One region of the Anoxybacillus sp. EFIL genome, then DNA from elsewhere that is predicted to be linked to it. Evidence: a T-box and tRNA genes for the amino acid it is inferred to sense, from the RefSeq annotation. Region 1 holds a T-box; the other holds one or more tRNA genes.
The links. The T-box of region 1 lies ahead of pheS (phenylalanine--tRNA ligase subunit alpha). A T-box ahead of a tRNA ligase gene usually reads a tRNA of that ligase, here a tRNA-Phe.
Positions count from the first base shown of each region.

Region 2: it has a tRNA-Phe gene. The T-box ahead of pheS (phenylalanine--tRNA ligase subunit alpha) is inferred to sense a tRNA for this amino acid. The anticodon was not compared.

Region 1 is NZ_SDLH01000002.1:195,172-204,879, forward strand. It holds gene xylB (xylulokinase) at 1-787, shown strand, start outside; gene sspI (small acid-soluble spore protein SspI) at 838-1,047, opposite strand; gene msrA (peptide-methionine (S)-S-oxide reductase MsrA) at 1,132-1,656, shown strand; gene ES017_RS04065 (TrmH family RNA methyltransferase) at 1,653-2,405, shown strand; T-box leader at 2,475-2,710, shown strand; gene pheS (phenylalanine--tRNA ligase subunit alpha) at 2,757-3,791, shown strand; gene pheT (phenylalanine--tRNA ligase subunit beta) at 3,807-6,221, shown strand; partial or broken gene ES017_RS04080 (IS110 family RNA-guided transposase) at 6,506-7,745, shown strand; partial or broken gene ES017_RS15865 (RHS repeat-associated core domain-containing protein) at 8,496-9,248, shown strand.
Region 2 is NZ_SDLH01000006.1:29,153-38,860, forward strand. It holds gene ES017_RS10165 (adenylosuccinate synthase) at 1-1,226, shown strand, start outside; tRNA gene ES017_RS10170 (tRNA-Asp) at 1,324-1,399, shown strand; tRNA gene ES017_RS10175 (tRNA-Phe) at 1,543-1,615, shown strand; gene yycF (response regulator YycF) at 1,717-2,421, shown strand; gene walK (cell wall metabolism sensor histidine kinase WalK) at 2,426-4,240, shown strand; gene ES017_RS10190 (YycH family regulatory protein) at 4,246-5,574, shown strand; gene ES017_RS10195 (two-component system regulatory protein YycI) at 5,561-6,346, shown strand; gene ES017_RS10200 (MBL fold metallo-hydrolase) at 6,352-7,140, shown strand; gene ES017_RS10205 (S1C family serine protease) at 7,253-8,461, shown strand; gene ES017_RS10210 (CxxH/CxxC protein) at 8,516-8,671, shown strand; gene rlmH (23S rRNA (pseudouridine(1915)-N(3))-methyltransferase RlmH) at 8,755-9,234, shown strand; gene ES017_RS10220 (ABC transporter substrate-binding protein) at 9,264-9,708, opposite strand, start outside.

The sequences.
Region 1 (9,708 bases):
AGCAGACAACGCATGTGGGGCAATTGGTGCGGGCATTTTAGAAGAAGGACAAACGATGTGTAGTATCGGGACATCTGGTGTCGTGCTTGCATTTGAACAAACTGGTGAAAGAGAATTTGGAGGAAAAGTACATTATTTTAATCACGCAAAACCAAATTCGTACTATATTATGGGTGTAACGTTAGCTGCGGGATATAGTTTTGATTGGTTTAAGCGAACGTTTTTAAATCACATGTCTTTTTCTGAAATTGTCAAACGAGCGTATCAATCATCTATTGGAGCGAACGGACTATTGTTCACACCGTATTTAGTTGGGGAAAGAACTCCTCATGCAGATGCTGATATTCGTGCTTCTTTTATCGGAGTGGATGCTATTCATACATCATGGGATTTTGCGCGCGCTGTATTAGAAGGGATTACGTTTTCTTTAAATGAATCTGTCGAAATCATTAGAGCGAGTGGAAAACGTGTGGATACAGTCGTTTCGATTGGCGGTGGGGCAAAGAGTGAAGAGTGGTTACAAATTCAAGCAGATATATTCGCTACACCAATCGAAAAATTAAAGAATGAACAAGGTCCAAGTATGGGAGCTGCGATGATTGCGGCCTACGGTTGTAAGTGGTTCCCATCTTTAGAACACTGTGCTCGTATATTTAAAGACGTAGAACAAGTTGTTGAGCCGAATAGCCGAGCTGTAGAAAGATATAAAGAAATTTTCGAAATGTATAAAGAAATATACCTACAAACAAAGGAACTGTCGAAAAAATTGAAAGCGTTTAGACGATAAAAATCCCCCCTTAAAATAAATTGTGCAAGAAATAGCCTTCGCATGGAAGGCTATTTTTTTACTGCTTCTTCTAATGTGGCAAGCATCGATTGTTTTTGTTCATCTGTTGCATGATTCCATAATGCTTCAAACAAGACGCCAAGACCAGGCAAATATTTTTCTTCCCCTTGTTGAATCGCATCGACGATCGTATGTTCTAATTGGTCTTTTGAGCTGTTTGCGACGTTTGCCATCACGGCACCACGTAAGTTGAAGTCCATTGTTTTCACTCCATTCTTTATGTATTGCGTACGTAGTTTTTGCTATAATGGTAACTACTATTCATTAAAAGAGGAGAGAGAAAGATGGAAAAAGCAACATTTGCTGGAGGTTGTTTTTGGTGCATGGTCACTCCGTTTGAAGAGCTTGATGGCATTTACGGCATCGTTTCTGGATACACCGGCGGTGATGTGGAAAATCCGACATATGAACAAGTGAAAACAGGGACGACAGGGCATTATGAAGCGGTGCAAATTACGTTTGATCCGAGTGTGTTTCCGTACGAAAAATTGTTAGAGTTATATTGGTGTCAAATTGATCCGACGGATGATGGCGGGCAATTTCATGACCGCGGTCCGCAATATCGAACAGCTATTTTTTATCATAATGAGCGGCAAAAAACATTAGCGGAGCAATCGAAAAAACAACTAGAAGAAAGTGGACGTTTCTCAAAACCGATTGTCACCAAAATTTTGCCTGCGACAACGTTTTATCCAGCAGAAGACTATCATCAAAATTACCATAAAAAAAATCCGAAGCACTATAAAGAAGACCGCGCTGCTTCAGGTCGCGATGAATTTATTGCGAAACATTGGGGGAACAACGAGTGAAACGAATTGAATCAACAAAAAATGAGCGAGTGAAGCAATGGAAAAAACTTTCAACGAAAAAAGAACGCGACAAAACTGGATTGTTTCTCATTGAAGGATTTCATTTAGTCGAAGAGGCAATCAAAAGTGGCGTTCATATCGAACAACTGATTGTTGCGGAGCATGCGATTATTCCCGCAAGCTGGAACGTTGCACACATTCCGATGACGATCGTGACAAATGACGTGATGAAAACAATTAGCGACACGGAAACACCGCAAGGCATCGCAGCGGTATGCAAACAATTGCATTGGAACGTCGACGATGTACAAACCGCATTGTTCATTGATGCCGTACAAGATCCGGGGAATGTCGGGACGATTATTCGCACCGCAGATGCCGCAGGAATAGACGCTGTTGTTGTTGGAGAGGGAAGCGCAGATATATACAACGCAAAAGTCATTCGTGCCACGCAAGGCTCACTGTTTCATTTCCCTGTTATAAAAGAAGATATCGGGCAATGGATCGCCCGCTTTCAAAATAGGCATATTCCTATTTATGGCACATCGCTTCAACATGGGGTAGACTATCGTTCTGTCGCTCCTTCGTCATCGTTTGCATTAATTGTTGGCAACGAAGGGAGCGGAGTGAATGAGCAATGGCTAAAACAGACGACAACGAACTTATACGTGCCGATTTACGGGAAAGCGGAATCATTAAACGTCGCCATTGCGACAGGCATTTTACTGTATCATTTACAGAAAAAATAAACGTATGTTTGTACGATTACCTTGCACCTGATGGCACATTTGCTTATAATAAATGAAGAATTTCATGATGAAAAGACGATGATCGAGAAGAGTAGCTTGCCGATCGCCATTCAGGGAGAAAACGCCATAGACTGCGAGCGTTTTTATGGTAGAAGCAAGTGAATTCACCTCGGGAGTTGACGCTTGGACCATTTTGCATATGCAAAATGTAAAGGCGTTCCGGTGGAAGCCGTTATCTGAATGAAGTGAGCTATGCGAACGGCATAGCTAACAAGGGTGGTACCGCGAGTGCACTCGTCCCTTATGTGAGGGGCGAGTTTTTTTATTTATATAGATCAGAGGAGGGTTTTTATGAAGGAGCGGTTACAACAGCTTCAACAAGAAGCACTTGAAAAAATTGAACAGGCAAACGATTTAAAAGCGCTCAATGACGTGCGCGTCGCATATCTCGGCAAAAAAGGCCCAATTACAGAAGTGCTGCGCGGCATGGGGGCATTGTCTCCTGAAGAGCGTCCTGTGATGGGAGCGCTTGTGAACGAAGTGCGCGAAGCGATTCAAACAGCGCTTGAAGCAAAGCAAGCAACGCTTGAACAAGCAGAAGTCGAGAAAAAACTAGCAGCGGAAGCGATTGATGTGACACTTCCAGGACGCCCGATTAGACGCGGGAATCATCATCCGTTGACGCGCGTCATTGAAGAAATTGAAGATTTATTTATCGGCATGGGCTATACGATTGCCGAAGGACCGGAAGTCGAAAAAGACTATTACAACTTTGAAGCGCTCAATTTGCCAAAAGGTCATCCTGCGCGCGATATGCAAGATTCCTTTTATATTACAGAGGAAATTTTATTGCGCACGCATACGTCACCTGTGCAAGCACGCACGATGGAAAAGCATCAAGGACGCGGTCCAGTAAAAATCATTTGCCCGGGAAAAGTGTATCGCCGCGACAACGACGATGCAACACATTCGCATCAATTTACGCAAATTGAAGGGCTTGTCGTTGATGAACATATTCGCATGAGCGACCTAAAAGGAACGTTGCGCGAGTTTGCTCGCAAAATGTTTGGTGAAGACCGCGACATTCGTTTCCGCCCGAGCTTTTTCCCATTTACTGAGCCGTCGGTCGAAGTTGATGTGTCATGTTTTAATTGCGGCGGACACGGATGCGGAGTATGTAAAGGTACTGGCTGGATTGAAATTTTAGGTGCTGGGATGGTTCATCCGAACGTGCTGGAGATGGCGGGATTTGATTCGAAAAAATATACAGGCTTTGCGTTCGGGATGGGGCCAGAGCGTATTGCGATGTTGAAGTACGGCATTGATGATATTCGTCATTTTTATCAAAACGATGTTCGTTTCTTGCAACAATTTAATCGGGTGTAAAAGGAGGTTGGCATGATGTTTGTTTCATATAAATGGCTACAACAATATGTTGATTTAACAAATATTACGGCAAAAGAATTGGCTGATCGCATCACAAAAGCAGGCATTGAAGTGGAAAGTGTTGAGGTGCGCAATAAAGGAATACAAGGTGTCGTCATCGGACATGTACTTGAGCGTGAACAACATCCGAATGCTGATAAATTAAGCAAATGTTTCGTTGATATCGGTGAAGGAGAGCCGGTGCAAATTATTTGTGGGGCACCGAACGTCGCAAAAGGACAAAAGGTTGCCGTTGCGAAAGTTGGTGCGGTATTGCCTGGAAATTTCAAAATTAAACGCGCCAAATTGCGCGGTGAGGAATCGAACGGCATGATTTGTTCGTTACAAGAACTTGGCGTGGAATCAAAATTAGTGCCGAAAGAATACGCTGATGGCATTTTCGTTTTCCCAAGCGATGCGCCGGTCGGAGCGGATGCGTTAGAACTACTTTACTTGGATGACGAAGTGTTAGAATTAGGATTAACCCCAAACCGTGCCGATTGTTTAAGCATGATTGGCGTTGCTTATGAAGTAGCGGCTATTTTAGGACGGAGCGTGAAGTTGCCGGCAATCGAACTTCACGAAAACAGCGAAAGCGTTTATGATTACATTTCCGTACGCGTCGACGCGCCAGAAGACAATCCGTTATATGCGGGACGTATTGTGAAAAACGTGAAAATTGGTCCATCTCCGCTTTGGATGCAAGCGCATTTAATGGCAGCCGGCATTCGACCGCATAATAACGTCGTTGATATTACGAACTATATTTTACTTGAGTACGGCCAGCCGCTTCATGCGTTTGATTACGACCGCCTCGGTTCAAAAGAAATTGTCGTTCGCCGCGCGAAAGCAGGTGAAACGATCGTGACGCTCGACGATGTAGAGCGGACGCTGACAGAAGAGCATCTTGTCATTACAAACGGCAAAGAGCCTGTCGCTTTAGCCGGTGTGATGGGCGGCGCGAACTCGGAAGTAAAAAATGACACAACGACCGTGTTTATTGAATCCGCGTATTTCGCAAGCCCGATTGTTCGCCAAGCGGTCAAAGATCATGGGTTGCGCAGCGAGTCGAGCACACGTTTTGAAAAAGGCATCGACCCAGCGCGGACAAAAGAAGCGCTTGACCGCGCGGCGATGTTAATGGCGGAATATGCTGGCGGTGAAGTCGTTGGCGGCGTGGTGGAAGTGAACACACTGCAACGAAAAGATGTCGTTGTCACGATTACACTAGACCGTATCAATAATGTGCTTGGCACAACCATTACGAAAGAAGAAGTGGCAGGCATTTTAACGAACTTGCAATTTACGTTCACAGAAGATAACGGAACGTTTACGATTGCTGTTCCATCGCGCCGCCGCGATATTGCGATTGAAGAAGACATCATCGAAGAAGTGGCGCGTCTTTATGGATATGACAACTTGCCAGCAACTCTTCCAGTCGGGGAAGCAAACCCAGGCAAGCTCACACCATACCAAGCAAAGCGTCGTAAAGTACGCCGTTATTTAGAAGATGCGGGCTTGTTCCAAGCAATTACGTACTCGCTCACAAACGAGGCGAAAGCGACGATGTTTGCGCTTGAAACGGCGGAACCGATCCGTTTGGCATTGCCAATGAGTGAAGAACGAAGCGTCTTGCGGCAAAGTTTAGTGCCACACTTGCTTGAAGCTGCAAGCTACAACCGTGCTCGCCAAGTCGAAAACGTAGCGCTATACGAAATCGGTTCGGTATATTTAGCAACGAATGCAAACGAGTTGCCAAACGAAAAAGAGCGGTTAGCCGGTGTCTTGACAGGAGTATGGCATGCGCATGTATGGCAAGGAGAGAAAAAAGCGGTCGATTTCTACGTTGCAAAAGGCATTTTAGACGGTTTATTTGCGCTGCTAGGATTAGAGAACCGCGTGGAATATAAGCAAGCCAAACGCGAGCACCTTCACCCAGGGCGTACAGCAGAAATTTTATTAGATCATAAGACAATCGGTTTTGTCGGTCAGCTTCATCCGGTCGTACAAAAAGAATTTGATTTAAAAGAAACGTATGTGTTTGAACTAGACATTGAAGCATTGTTGAAGGCGGAAGTAGATGACATTCGCTATACAGCGATTCCACGCTTCCCATCCATTACGCGCGACATTGCCCTTGTTGTCGATGAACATGTCGTCGCGGGTGAGTTGCAAAAAGCGATTATCGAAGCAGGCGGCGAACTATTAAAAGACGTATCGATTTTCGACGTCTATAAAGGAGACCGCCTTCCAGAAGGCAAAAAATCGATCGCCTTCTCGCTCCGTTACTATGACCCAGAGCGGACATTAACAGATGAAGAAATAACAAACGTTCACGAACAAGTCATCAAAGCGGTCGAACAACAATTCGGCGCCACATTGCGCGGATAAAACGAATCCCCCATCTGATGCATAAGCATTGGATGGGGGATTTTATGTCCTTGGCGGATCGGTGGGGGCGTTTTTTATCTAGTCCGCCAAAATTGGCGGGGTTCGACAGCAAGTTTGTGGTGAAGAATGGAAAAAAGTGAAGTGTAATCAAACTATCAAAACGAAAGGAGCATTCCTGTTAGAAGTTTTTTCGGGGACTTGAATAAAAAAAGCCCTCTTGGTATGATTCGGGGGTGTCAATCGGATGAATTGACCCCTAATTTGGATACCAAGGAGGACTATACATGAATTCTATCTCAAACAAGAAGATTAATCAAGTCACCGATCAAACGCCCGTCGTTGGCATGGATATCGCGAAAAAGAAGCATTATGCCTGCTTTGTGGATGAGCGAGGGAGGGTGCTAAAAAAAATCGTTTCCCGTTCCGCAATCCAGAGAAGGGTTGGAATGGTTGTACCAGTGCATCGTGAAAGCGATGGAGGAATTTGAAAAAACGGAAGTGATCGTTGGCATCGAGCCAACGGGATATTATTGGCTCAATCTCGCTTACTTTCTTGACGAGAAGGGCATCTCTCTCGTGATGACAAACCCGATGCACGTGAAGCGCTCCAAAGAGCTAGACGACAATCTTCCAACCAAGCATGATGCGAAAGACGCGCTCGTCATTGCCCGGTTAGTGAAAGACGGCCGATTCAGCTATCCTCGTATTCTGAAAGGGATGGAGGCCGAACTGCGCGCAGGGGCGACGTTTCGATCCAAACTCGTGGAAGAGCAGGGAGCGGTTCGAAATCAGATGATTCACTGGCTCGATCGGTATTTTCCGGAATTTACGCAAGTCTTTCCGTCGTTTGGGAAAATGGCGCTCGCGGTGCTGGAATATACGCCATTTCCGAGTGATCTGGCAGGAAAAGAACTAGAAGAGGTGCTGGCCCTTTACCGGCAAAGTGAGGGATTACAATCGCCACAAAAACCGAAAGCGAAGAAGTTGATGGAATTGGCTCAACACTCCATTGGCGTAACGGAAGGACAACAGATGGCCCGTATCGAAATTGCCACACTTGTCCGCCGGTACCGCCAATTGGAGGAAGAAATCGAGGCACTGACCCAGCAACTAACGGAACTTGTGCAAACATCCGTGGAATACGAATGGCTCAAAACGGTTCCGGGCTTAGGGGATGCGACTATCGTGGAACTGTTATCGGAAATCGGGAGTTTTTCCCACTATCAGGATCCGCGCCAATTATTGAAACTTGCGGGCCTGACACTGCGGGAGCATTCCTCCGGCCAACACAAAGGGAAAAAACGGATCTCGAAGCGTGGAAGAAGGCGGTTGCGCGCCCTCCTCTTCCGCGTGATGATGCCGATGATCCGCCACAACGAAGCGTTTCGACAGTTACATGATTATTACACGACACGGCCCGATAATCCGTTGCGGAAGAAGCAATCCATTGTAGTGTTATGCGGAAAATTACTGAAGGTACTGCATGCGGTGTGTACGAAACGACAGGCGTTTGACGTGAAGTGAATGATGCAGGACATCTTTGGCCTCGAAACGGCTGCTTGATGCCTATAGTCTCGATTCTCTAGACAACAAGGATGACACGGAGAAGCTGGCGCGATATCATCCATTCGACCTTGAGTCCCTAAAGGAGCTTAGCCGGCCTCTGCCTGATGACTAGACCGAACGAAGGAATGTAGGCACAAGGATGCCAAGAGACATGGGAGGGTTCGTCATCATCAGCGATGCAGGGATCCAAGGTGCATCACATACGCTTCCCTCACTACAACCAAATTTAACCAGTAGTGGCCGCGAAGCGTACCCAGTCAATGTAAGATATACACATATTTAAGAAATAATATTAGAAACTTTGTCGAAAAATATTTTTTTGACACCCCCGGAACGGCTACAACCGTTGATATATCAACATTTATAGAGGGAGTAGAATTTAATGGAGGAGGATTTTTACTGGTCTATATTTAATTTTTCAGTTGGAATTTTTGGGATTTGGATGTTTTTTTACACAACACGACAAAGATTTTTTCATAGCAAAACTTTTAGTCGTCTTAAATATATAACCCCATTGCCTATATCTTTTAATTTTTGGCTTATTAAAATTTTGTATTTTGTTGGCGGATTATTATGTGTTGTAGTTGGAATATATGGAATGGCTCGTCCATTTCTCTAAGTAATGAGTATCCATGATGCTAGTATTGGCATCATGGATCTGTTTTTAGGGAATGATACGTATTACTTAGTTTATCGGATGAAACAGACGCCAACAACAACATCACAGCGGAATATACGTGGGACGCATTGGGCCGCCCGGTCACGATGACGAAAGCCGGAGCCACTTACTACTATCATGTGAACGGTCATGGAGATGTCGTCGCATTGACGGACGCAAGCGGAAATGTCGTCGCCCAATACGAGTATGACGCATGGGGTAACATTCTGTTCAAAACCGGTGCGCTGGCAACAGCGAACCCATACCGTTATGCCGGCTATTATTACGATGGAGAAACCGGGCTATACTACCTAATGGCGCGGTATTATGATGCGAACATTGGTCGGTTTATTACAAGGGATACGTTCCATGGGTTTGAGGATGATCCGCAGAGTTTGAATCAGTATGTGTATACGAAAAATAACCCTGTTAATTCTATTGATCCAAATGGTCACTACTCAAAGCGACTTGATTTAGGGTTCAATAGTTATATTAAGGTAAATATAGGTTGGCAAGAAATATCTGTAACAATTAATTTAACTCCTGGATTTTTAATAAGTACAGGTATAGGCTTTGGTGCAGGTTTAGCCGCCAGTTATGTAATAAAACAAGTTTTGACTTGGTATCTATTCCCGGTTCTTTCTAATATCATATTAACTAAGGCAGCAGAAAAAGTTGTTAACTATTTAGCAAAAAAGCTTTCAAAATCTGCATTTAAAAAAATAACCAAAGGATATAACTGGACAAAAAAATCTATATTCTATACGAGCTTGGTAGTTCCAAATCTAATATTTAGGTATTAAATTCGGGTATTATTGTAAATTATCAAGTTAATTCGGAATAGAATGGTCATTTTTTTGCAAATCCAAACGGATTTTTGCACGTTCATCCAGCAAAAATCTGCGGAATTATGCAAATTTCCTCCCTTCTGTTTACAGAAAAAAACATTCGGTTGCTTAATATGGAGCCACTGCGGACATGTGTTCTAGGGAAAGGTGCGAGCACTAATCCTTGTTTTGCTAGGCATTGAACCAAACATGTCCGCTACTCCATGTAAAACGGATACATCTAATTTGGAGGTTAAATTCCAAATTAAAGTGATTGGCTGACGTACAAGGGAAATAATAATCTTTAAATTTATATTGCCATGATTTTGGGAAGGAATGTTTTATACACACTATAATGTGATTTTGTAAAGTGTGAGTAACAAAGAAGCGTTCGGGTATAGTCAGTTTCTCATCCAGCACATGAACTTTTGTAGAT
Region 2 (9,708 bases), on a different contig from region 1:
ACTTTTTATCACAACATGCGGAAGTGATTGCACGATATCAAGGTGGAAATAACGCCGGACATACAATTGTATTTAACGGCGAAAAGTATAAATTACATTTAATTCCTTCTGGCATTTTTTATAAAGATAAAATTTGTGTCATTGGAAACGGAATGGTTGTTGATCCGAAAGCGCTTGTGCAAGAATTAGCGTATTTACACGAGCGTGGTGTAAGCACGGAAAATTTGCGCATCAGCAACCGTGCCCATGTGATTTTGCCTTATCATTTAAAGCTTGATGAAGTAGAAGAAGAACGAAAAGGGGCTAATAAAATCGGAACGACGAAAAAAGGAATTGGCCCTGCTTATATGGATAAAGCGGCACGTGTCGGCATCCGCATCGCAGATTTGCTTGATCGTGAAGTATTTGAAGAAAAATTAGCCCGTAATTTAGCGGAGAAAAACGTACTTTTTGAAAAAGTGTACGGTATTGAAGGATTTAAACTAGAACACATTCTTGATGAATATTATGAATATGGGCAACAAATCGCAAAGTATGTTTGCGATACGTCCGTCGTATTAAACGATGCGCTCGATGAAGGACGTCGTGTTTTATTTGAAGGCGCCCAAGGCGTCATGTTAGATATTGACCAAGGAACGTATCCGTTCGTTACTTCATCTAACCCTGTGGCTGGTGGGGTAACGATTGGTGCAGGTGTTGGTCCGACAAAAATTAAACATGTTGTTGGTGTAGCTAAAGCATATACAACACGTGTCGGTGACGGTCCGTTTCCAACGGAGTTAAACAATGAAATCGGTGACCGCATTCGTGAAGTAGGCCGCGAGTATGGAACGACGACAGGGCGCCCACGTCGTGTCGGTTGGTTCGATAGCGTTGTTGTTCGCCATGCACGCCGAGTTAGTGGGATTACAGATTTATCTTTAAACTCAATCGATGTATTAACAGGTATTGAGACGTTAAAAATTTGCATCGCTTATCGATATAAAGGACAGATCATAGAAGAGTTTCCTGCAAGCTTAAAAGTGCTAGCGGAATGCGAACCTGTATATGAAGAATTGCCAGGGTGGACAGAAGATATTACTGGCGTAAAAAGCTTAGACGAACTTCCAGCTAACGCACGCCATTACGTTGAACGCATTTCGCAATTGACAGGCATTCCACTTTCTATTTTCTCTGTCGGGCCAGACCGTTCTCAAACGAATGTTGTCCGTAACGTATATGCATAAGAAAAAACGTCGATGACCCGTTCGTCGACGTTTTTTTAAAAAAACTATTGCCTTATTACTAATTATATAATAAAATAATAGATGTCTGTTACAATACGGTTCCGTGGTGTAGGGGTTAACATGCCTGCCTGTCACGCAGGAGATCGCGGGTTCGAATCCCGTCGGAACCGCCATTTTTTTTATTAGCACGCTCGAATTGACTTCATTGATAAGGCACCAGCGTACCGCTCGAGCCACATCTTGAGTGAGCAAACCGAGAGCGGGACGAAGGACGTTATGTTTTTGAATAAATAAAGTGTGAAGCTACAATTCATATGGCTCGGTAGCTCAGTCGGTAGAGCAAAGGACTGAAAATCCTTGTGTCGGCGGTTCGATTCCGTCCCGAGCCACTTGTAAGCATAGATACGTATATGTGTCTATGCTTTTTTATTTTATAATAGTGACATGGTACACTATATGTAAATACGCCTTTTTGGGGGAGTGAACATAAATGGAGAAAAAAATTTTAGTTGTTGATGATGAAAAGCCGATTGCTGACATTTTGCAATTTAATTTAAGAAAAGAAGGATATGACGTATATTGTGCGTACGACGGTGTGGAGGCATTACAAAAAGTAGAAGATATTCAACCCGATTTAATTTTATTAGATATTATGCTTCCGCAAAAAGATGGTATGGAAGTATGCCGCGAAATTCGTAAAAAATACGATATGCCGATCATTATGTTGACAGCGAAAGATTCTGAAATTGATAAAGTGCTTGGACTAGAGCTCGGTGCGGACGATTATGTCACGAAACCATTTAGCACGCGCGAGTTGCTGGCGCGCGTGAAAGCTAATTTGCGTCGCCATCAACAAAGACAAGAACAAGATGTAAAGGAAATGAGCGAAATAAAAATTGGTTCGCTCACCATTCATCCAGACGCTTATATTGTATCTAAACGAGGCGAGGAAATTGAATTAACTCACCGCGAGTTTGAACTTCTTCACTACTTAGCGAAACATATCGGTCAAGTGATGACACGTGAACATTTACTTCAAACGGTATGGGGATACGATTATTTTGGCGATGTGCGTACCGTTGATGTAACGGTTCGACGTTTGCGTGAAAAAATTGAGGACAACCCTTCGCATCCGACGTGGATCGTGACGAGACGAGGGGTAGGATATTATTTACGAAATCCGGAACAGGAGTAACCGCATGAGAAAAGTAAGTATATTCCAATCAATTCACGTGAAATTTGCCTTGATTTACATTTTGCTTATTTTAATTGCGATGCAAATTATCGGGGCTTATTTCGTGCGCCAATTAGAAGCGCAACTCGTTGAAAACTTTAAAAACTCTTTGAATGAGCGCGTAATTTTGCTTGCTTATAATATTGAACAAGAAATGAATAAAGAACGCGATAAAAAAAGCCCTACAATCGAAGAAGAAATTCGCGCGATTTTACAAGATTTCGTGTCACAAGATATTTCTGAAGTGCGCGTTATTGATAATAAAAGTAAAGTATTAGGAACATCGAACCCATACAATCAAAATATTGTCGGAAAACGTACGACAGATTTACTAATTAAACGAACGTTAGTCGCGGGCGAAATGACAGAAAAAATGCTTGTCGACCCGAAAACAGGTCATCGCATGTATATTTCCTCGACTCCAATTAAATTAAAGAACGAAATAAAAGGGGCTATTTATGTTATCGCCTCGATGGAAAATGTTTTTGCACAGATGAGGCAAATTAATAACATTTTAGCGACCGGAACAGGAATCGCTTTAGTCATTACAGCGTTGCTAGGCATTTTACTAGCGCAAACGATTACGCGTCCAATTTCAGATATGCGTAAACAAGCATTAGCGATGGCCAAAGGTAATTTTTCACGGAAAGTAAAAGTATATGGGTATGATGAAATTGGCCAACTTGCGCTTAGCTTTAACAACTTAACGAAAAAATTGCAAGAAGCGCAAGCGACGACCGAAGGAGAGCGCCGCAAGTTAGAATCGGTATTAACGCATATGACGGATGGTGTAATTGCAACAGATAGAAAAGGGAGAATTATTTTAATTAATGATGCAGCGCTAAACATTTTAAATGTTTCACGTGAAACAGTGTTGTCTGCTCCTATTGTGAGCGTATTAGGATTAGATGAACAATACACATTTGAAACGCTGCTTGAAGAGCGTGAAACGTTAATTTTAGATTTTAGTACAGAGGAAGAAATGTACATTTTACGTGCTTCTTTATCTGTTATTCAAAAAGAAAAAGGGTTTGTAAACGGTTTAATCGTTGTGTTGCACGATATTACAGAACACGAGAAAATTGACCGCGATCGTCGAGAATTCGTTGCCAATGTATCACATGAACTACGGACACCGTTAACGACAATGCGCAGTTATTTAGAGGCGCTCGCAGACGGGGCGTGGCGCGATGAGGAAATTGCCCCACGGTTTATTGAAGTGACACAAAATGAAACAGAACGAATGATTCGTCTCGTCAACGATTTGTTGCAGCTTTCTAAGCTCGACAGTAAAGACTACAAATTGAAAAAGACACGCGTTCATTTTATTCCATATTTTCATAAAGTGATCGATCGATTTGAACTAACGAAAAAAGAAAACGTGTCGTTCGTTCGAGACTTTCCAGACGAAAAAATCTTTGTTCATATGGACGAAGATAAAATTACACAAGTGCTTGATAACATTATTTCTAACGCCTTGAAATACTCTCCGCAAGGAGGAAAAATTACGTTTCGCGTAAAGAAAAAAGAGGAGCATATTGAAGTAAGTGTGAAAGATGAAGGGGTGGGCATTCCTAAATCGGATTTATCGAAAATTTTTGAGCGCTTTTACCGTGTCGACAAGGCACGCTCGCGGAAGCTCGGTGGAACAGGGCTAGGTCTTGCGATTGCAAAAGAAGTTGTCGTTGCACATGGTGGGCGTATTTGGGCTGAAAGTCAAGAACGGAAAGGGACAACGATTTACTTTACTTTGCCGATTGAACAACAGAAAAAAGGATGAAAATGATGAGATACGAAACGATTAAATCGATTGTATTGACGATTCTTGTATGTACGAGCGTTTTTTTAACGTGGAGTTTATGGACGTATCAGCCGAAATATGACTTCATTGAAAACGCAAAATACATTCAAAACGTCCCTGTCAGCAATGTTGCGGTCGATTATGGAACAGTTGTTCAGCCGCGTTATATTTTTATTCATAAAGATGCACAACATTACGGGATGACACATCATTCGGACATTTATAAATTTATGAAGGAAATGAAAAATTGGACGTTCGATCATTTTGAAAATATATCAGACACAGTGAAAAAAGAACAATTTCTTTCATTTATCCACGGGAAAGGAAAAATAGAAATTATTTATCCAGATGATATACCAATCGAAATGTATCGCACGATTTTTCAAATAGACGATACAGATGTTGAAAAAGTTCGCTTTGATCGAATCATTATTCCGATGAATGAAGACGAAGAAGAAATTCACGTATATTTCGTATCTGCCAATGAAAAGCGTATATATAAAGCGGTCGCTCAAGATGTGTCGATTGAGAATTTGAAACAAACATATTATGCACGCGCAGAGCGTTATACACCGTTTTTATCGTACGACATAAGCGAAACAAAATCATTATTTTTACCAGCTCGTCCACTCGTATTAAACCGATTGCAATACTATATGGATGAATTAAGTGCAGATCGTTTTAAAGATGCGTTATTTACAGATCCGAGTTTTGTGAAAAAAGATGTCCTTAGTTTTGGAGAAGAATATACAGATGGTTCGCGTTTAATGGATGTCGATTTATCTAAAAAGTTACTATTGTATGTCAACCCAGCGGCTCGTGGCGAAACACAAACGTTTGATCCAACGATCTTGCAAAAAAGCATCGATTTTGTGAACGATCACGGTGGTTGGACGGATACGTATTATTTTGATCGCTTAGACGAAAACGGTAGAAAAGTAACTTTTCGTTTGTTTGCCAATGGTTATCCTGTATTTAATCGTTACGGTATGGCAGAAATTATACAAATATGGGGAGAAAATGAGATTATCAATTACCAACGTCCATTATTTACATTAGCTATTCCCGATCGGGTGAGCTTGCCAATTACACTTTCGTCTGGATATGAAGTCATTGATCAGTTGAAAAAACAAAAAAATATTCAACATGAGTTAATTGATGACATCGCAATCGGTTATGAGCTCATTCGTGATTCGGAGCGGGAAAATATCGTCATGTTAGAACCAGCTTGGTACTGTTTATATAGCGGAACGTGGCGCAAAATTGTGATGACGACAGATGAACGAAGAGGGGATATCATTGGATTGGAGTAAAACGAAGACGATTTTTATTATTACATTTTTTATTCTTGATATATTTTTAGGGTACCAATTTATTCAGAAAAAAAATAGTAGCCAGCTTGATGTTATTTTAGAAGCGACAATTGAAGAGCAACTTGAAGCGGATGGCATTACGTATGTTGATTTGCCGAAGGAGATCACGAAAGCGACATATGTAAGTGGGAAAAGTAAAACGTTTACGGAAGAAGAAGTTAAAAATTTGCCAAACCAGCAAGTAGAAACGGCAAACGAAACCGTTTTGCAAGCGCATTTTATTAAACCTGTTCCGTTACAAGATCCAAAAGACGGTTATCGTTTAACAGAGTTTTTAAGGCAAAATATCATTGCTGGTGATCAATATGCGTTTTGGAAGTACGACGAAGATTTACAAGCGCTCATTTATTTTCAACAATACGAAGGCAAGACGATTTATAAAAACATAAGCAGTATGTTGCTTATTTATGTGAACGATCAAAATGAAATGGTCGGTTATGAACAAACGTTGCTCATTGATTTAGAAAAAAACGAGAAAAAACAAGAAATTTTGCCAGCAATTAAAGCGTTAGAGACGTTGTATAAGCGAAATTACTTAAAGCCAGGTGATCAAGTAACGAAAATCGATCTTGGCTATTACGCGCTTGTCCAATTCACGACTTCGCAAGTATTAACACCGACATGGCACGTTGTTGTGAATGGAAAAACAGATTATTATGTCAATGCATTTGAAGGACAAGTAATTAGCGATGAAAATAAAGTGTTGGAGTGAATAACATGAGGTTTAGCGTTTTGGCGAGCGGCAGTACGGGTAACGCCTTTTACGTAGAAACGGAACGTGAACGGTTACTTGTTGATGCAGGGTTAAGCGGCAAACAATTAGAGCAACTATTTGCTCATATTGATCGCCACATTCAAGATGTCACAGGTGTTTTAGTGACACATGAACATAGTGACCATATTAAAGGTTTAGGCGTCATTGCTCGGAAGTATCGCCTTCCGATTTATGCGAATGAAAAAACATGGAAAGCGATGGACGGGCTCATTGGTGACATTCCATCTGAACAAAAATTTATTTTTCCAACTGGTACCGTTCGGACGTTTGGAGATATAGATGTTGAGTCATTTGGTGTATCGCACGATGCCGCCGAGCCTATGTTTTATGTATTTCATTATGAAGGAAAAAAGCTAGCGCTTATCACAGATACAGGTTATGTTAGCGAACGAATGAAAGGTGTCATTTGTCATGCGGATGTATTTGTATTTGAAAGCAACCATGATGTAGAAATGTTACGTATGGGGAAATATCCATGGAACATTAAGCGACGTATTTTAAGTGACGTCGGACACGTATCGAACGAAGATGCCGGTCTCGCCCTAGCGGATGTGATCGGTGACAAAACAAAACGCATTTATTTAGCTCATTTAAGCCAAGATAACAATATGAAAGAATTAGCGCGAATGACAGTTGCTCAGACGCTTGAGAAAAAAGGGATGATCGTCGGGGAATCTTTTCAACTATATGATACGGATCCGGTTCGTCCGACAGCGCTCGTTTCCGTATAAATTTCACCGTTTTTTCACCAACATACCGTATGTATATTATTAGATGATTGGCGAAAAAACAGGTTATAATGGAAAAGGGGTCAATATTTGAGATAGAAAGGACGGGTGAAAAATGGGCTATTATGATGATCATTATGCACATGTTCGTCAAAAACAAAAAGGGAACCGCGGAGGAACGTTTTTAGCAGGTTTAGTCGGAGCGGTTTTAGGCGGAATGCTTGTCATCGTCTCTATTCCTTCGCTAGTGAAATGGGACGTGTTACCTTATTCACTTGAACAAGCGGAAGAAAAACAGACGACGGTGACAGAGCAGCCAAAAGTAGATAAAAGTGTAGCGGTGGATGTTGTGACTCAAGTAACGAAAGCAGTCAACAAAGTATCTAATGCGGTTGTCGGCATTGTAAATATTCAAGAAGCAAGTTTTTGGTCAGAAGGCGGGGAAGCCGGAACAGGTTCAGGTGTTATTTATAAAAAAGAAGGGAATAAGGCATATATCGTCACTAACCATCACGTCGTTGAAGGTGCGAGCCGTGTCGAAGTGAGCTTAAGCGACGGAACAAAAGTGCCAGCTCGTCTTCTTGGAAGCGATGTATGGACCGATTTAGCAGTATTAGAAATCGATGCGAAACATGTCACAAACGTAGCTGAATTCGGTAACTCAGATGTCGTGAAGGTCGGGGAGCCAGTGATTGCAGTTGGAAACCCGCTTGGTTTACAATTTGCAGGTTCTGTGACGCAAGGAATTATTTCTGGGGTAAACCGTACGATTCCAATTGATATTGATCAAGATGGCATCCCAGATTGGCATGCAGAAGTATTACAAACAGATGCTGCGATTAACCCAGGAAATAGCGGAGGAGCGCTCGTAAATATCGAAGGTCAAGTCATTGGAATTAACTCGATGAAAATTGCGCAAGAAGCGGTGGAAGGCATCGGATTATCTATTCCGATTAATTACGCAAAACCGATCATTGCGGATTTAGAGAAGTTTGGACAAGTTCGCCGACCATATATGGGAGTAGAACTCCGTTCATTAAGCGATATTCCAGCATATCATTGGCAACAGACGCTTCATTTGCCGGCAAACGTGAAAGAAGGGGTTGCTATTTTACAAGTCGTGCCGGGATCACCAGCTGCCCAAGCCGGTTTACGTGAATTTGATGTCATTGTCGCGTTAGATGACGAAAACATTTCGGATGTCATCGCCTTAAGAAAGCATTTATATAATCGGAAACAAATTGGCGATACGATGAAAGTAACGTTTTATCGCGATGGCAAAAAACAAACAGTGACATTAAAATTGGCTAAACAATCATTATAATGAAACGGCAGGGCATTCCCTGTCGTTTCATTCGTAAACGAGGAGTGGTATGCTTTGTGGAAATGTTGTGAACAACATGTCGAACTTGCGATTGATATGTATGTGGATGAAAAACAACAAGCACCTGAGATATCAACAGTTTCTGTGGATAAAAAAGAAGAAATGTGCGATTTTTGTGAACAACGTGCGGTATATATAGTAGGGAACTAATGTTTCTACACAATATGTGGATTTGTATTGTGGATATGTGGATAAAACCTGTGGATATTATGTTTGTAAAGTGGGGATCACTTGTGAATATATATATTATTGCTGTGGGTAAGTTGAAAGAAAAATATTTAAAACAAGGGATCGAAGAATATACGAAACGATTATCATCGTATGCAAAAATCGACATCATTGAAGTAGCGGATGAAAAAGCGCCAGAGCAATTAAGTGAACAACAAATGGAGCTCGTAAAAAAGAAAGAAGGCGAGCGTATTTTAGGTAAAATAACAGACGATATGCACGTCATTGCTTTAGCGATTGAAGGAAAAATGATGTCTTCTGAACAATTCGCTCAAACGCTTGATCGGTTAGCGACATACGGGAAAAGTAAAGTGGCTTTTGTCATTGGAGGGTCTCTCGGCTTAAGCGATGACGTCATGAAACGAGCAAACGAATCGCTTTCATTTTCAAAAATGACGTTTCCGCATCAACTCATGCGCCTCATTTTAACCGAGCAAATTTACCGCGCTTTTCGCATTAACCGAGGAGAACCGTATCACAAGTAAAAATAAGAGGATGGCTTTTCGCCATCCTCTTATTTGCGATGCATTTTAAACTGTAAAAACAATTCATTGTAGTATGCAAGCATGCTTTTTCCGAGATTTTCATACACTTCAAGTTTATTGGCCAGTTGTTCGCTCGGGTAAAAACGTTCATCTTCAACAATTTCCTTCGGCAAATATTCGAGCGCCTTTTTATTTGGCGTCGAGTAGCCGACGTATTCGGCATTTTGGGCGGCATTTTTCGGATCAAGCATAAAATTAATGAATTGATGGGCACCTTCTATGTTTTTCGCCGTCTTTGGAATAACCATATTATCAAACCATAAGTTTGTTCCTTCTTTTGGGATGACATAATCGAGCCGTTCATTTTCCCACATTATTTCTGCCGCATCCCCTGACCAGACGATGCCGATTGCTGCTTCTTCGTTTGCAAGAAGCATTTTAATTTCGTCACCGACGATCGCTTTGACGTTTGGC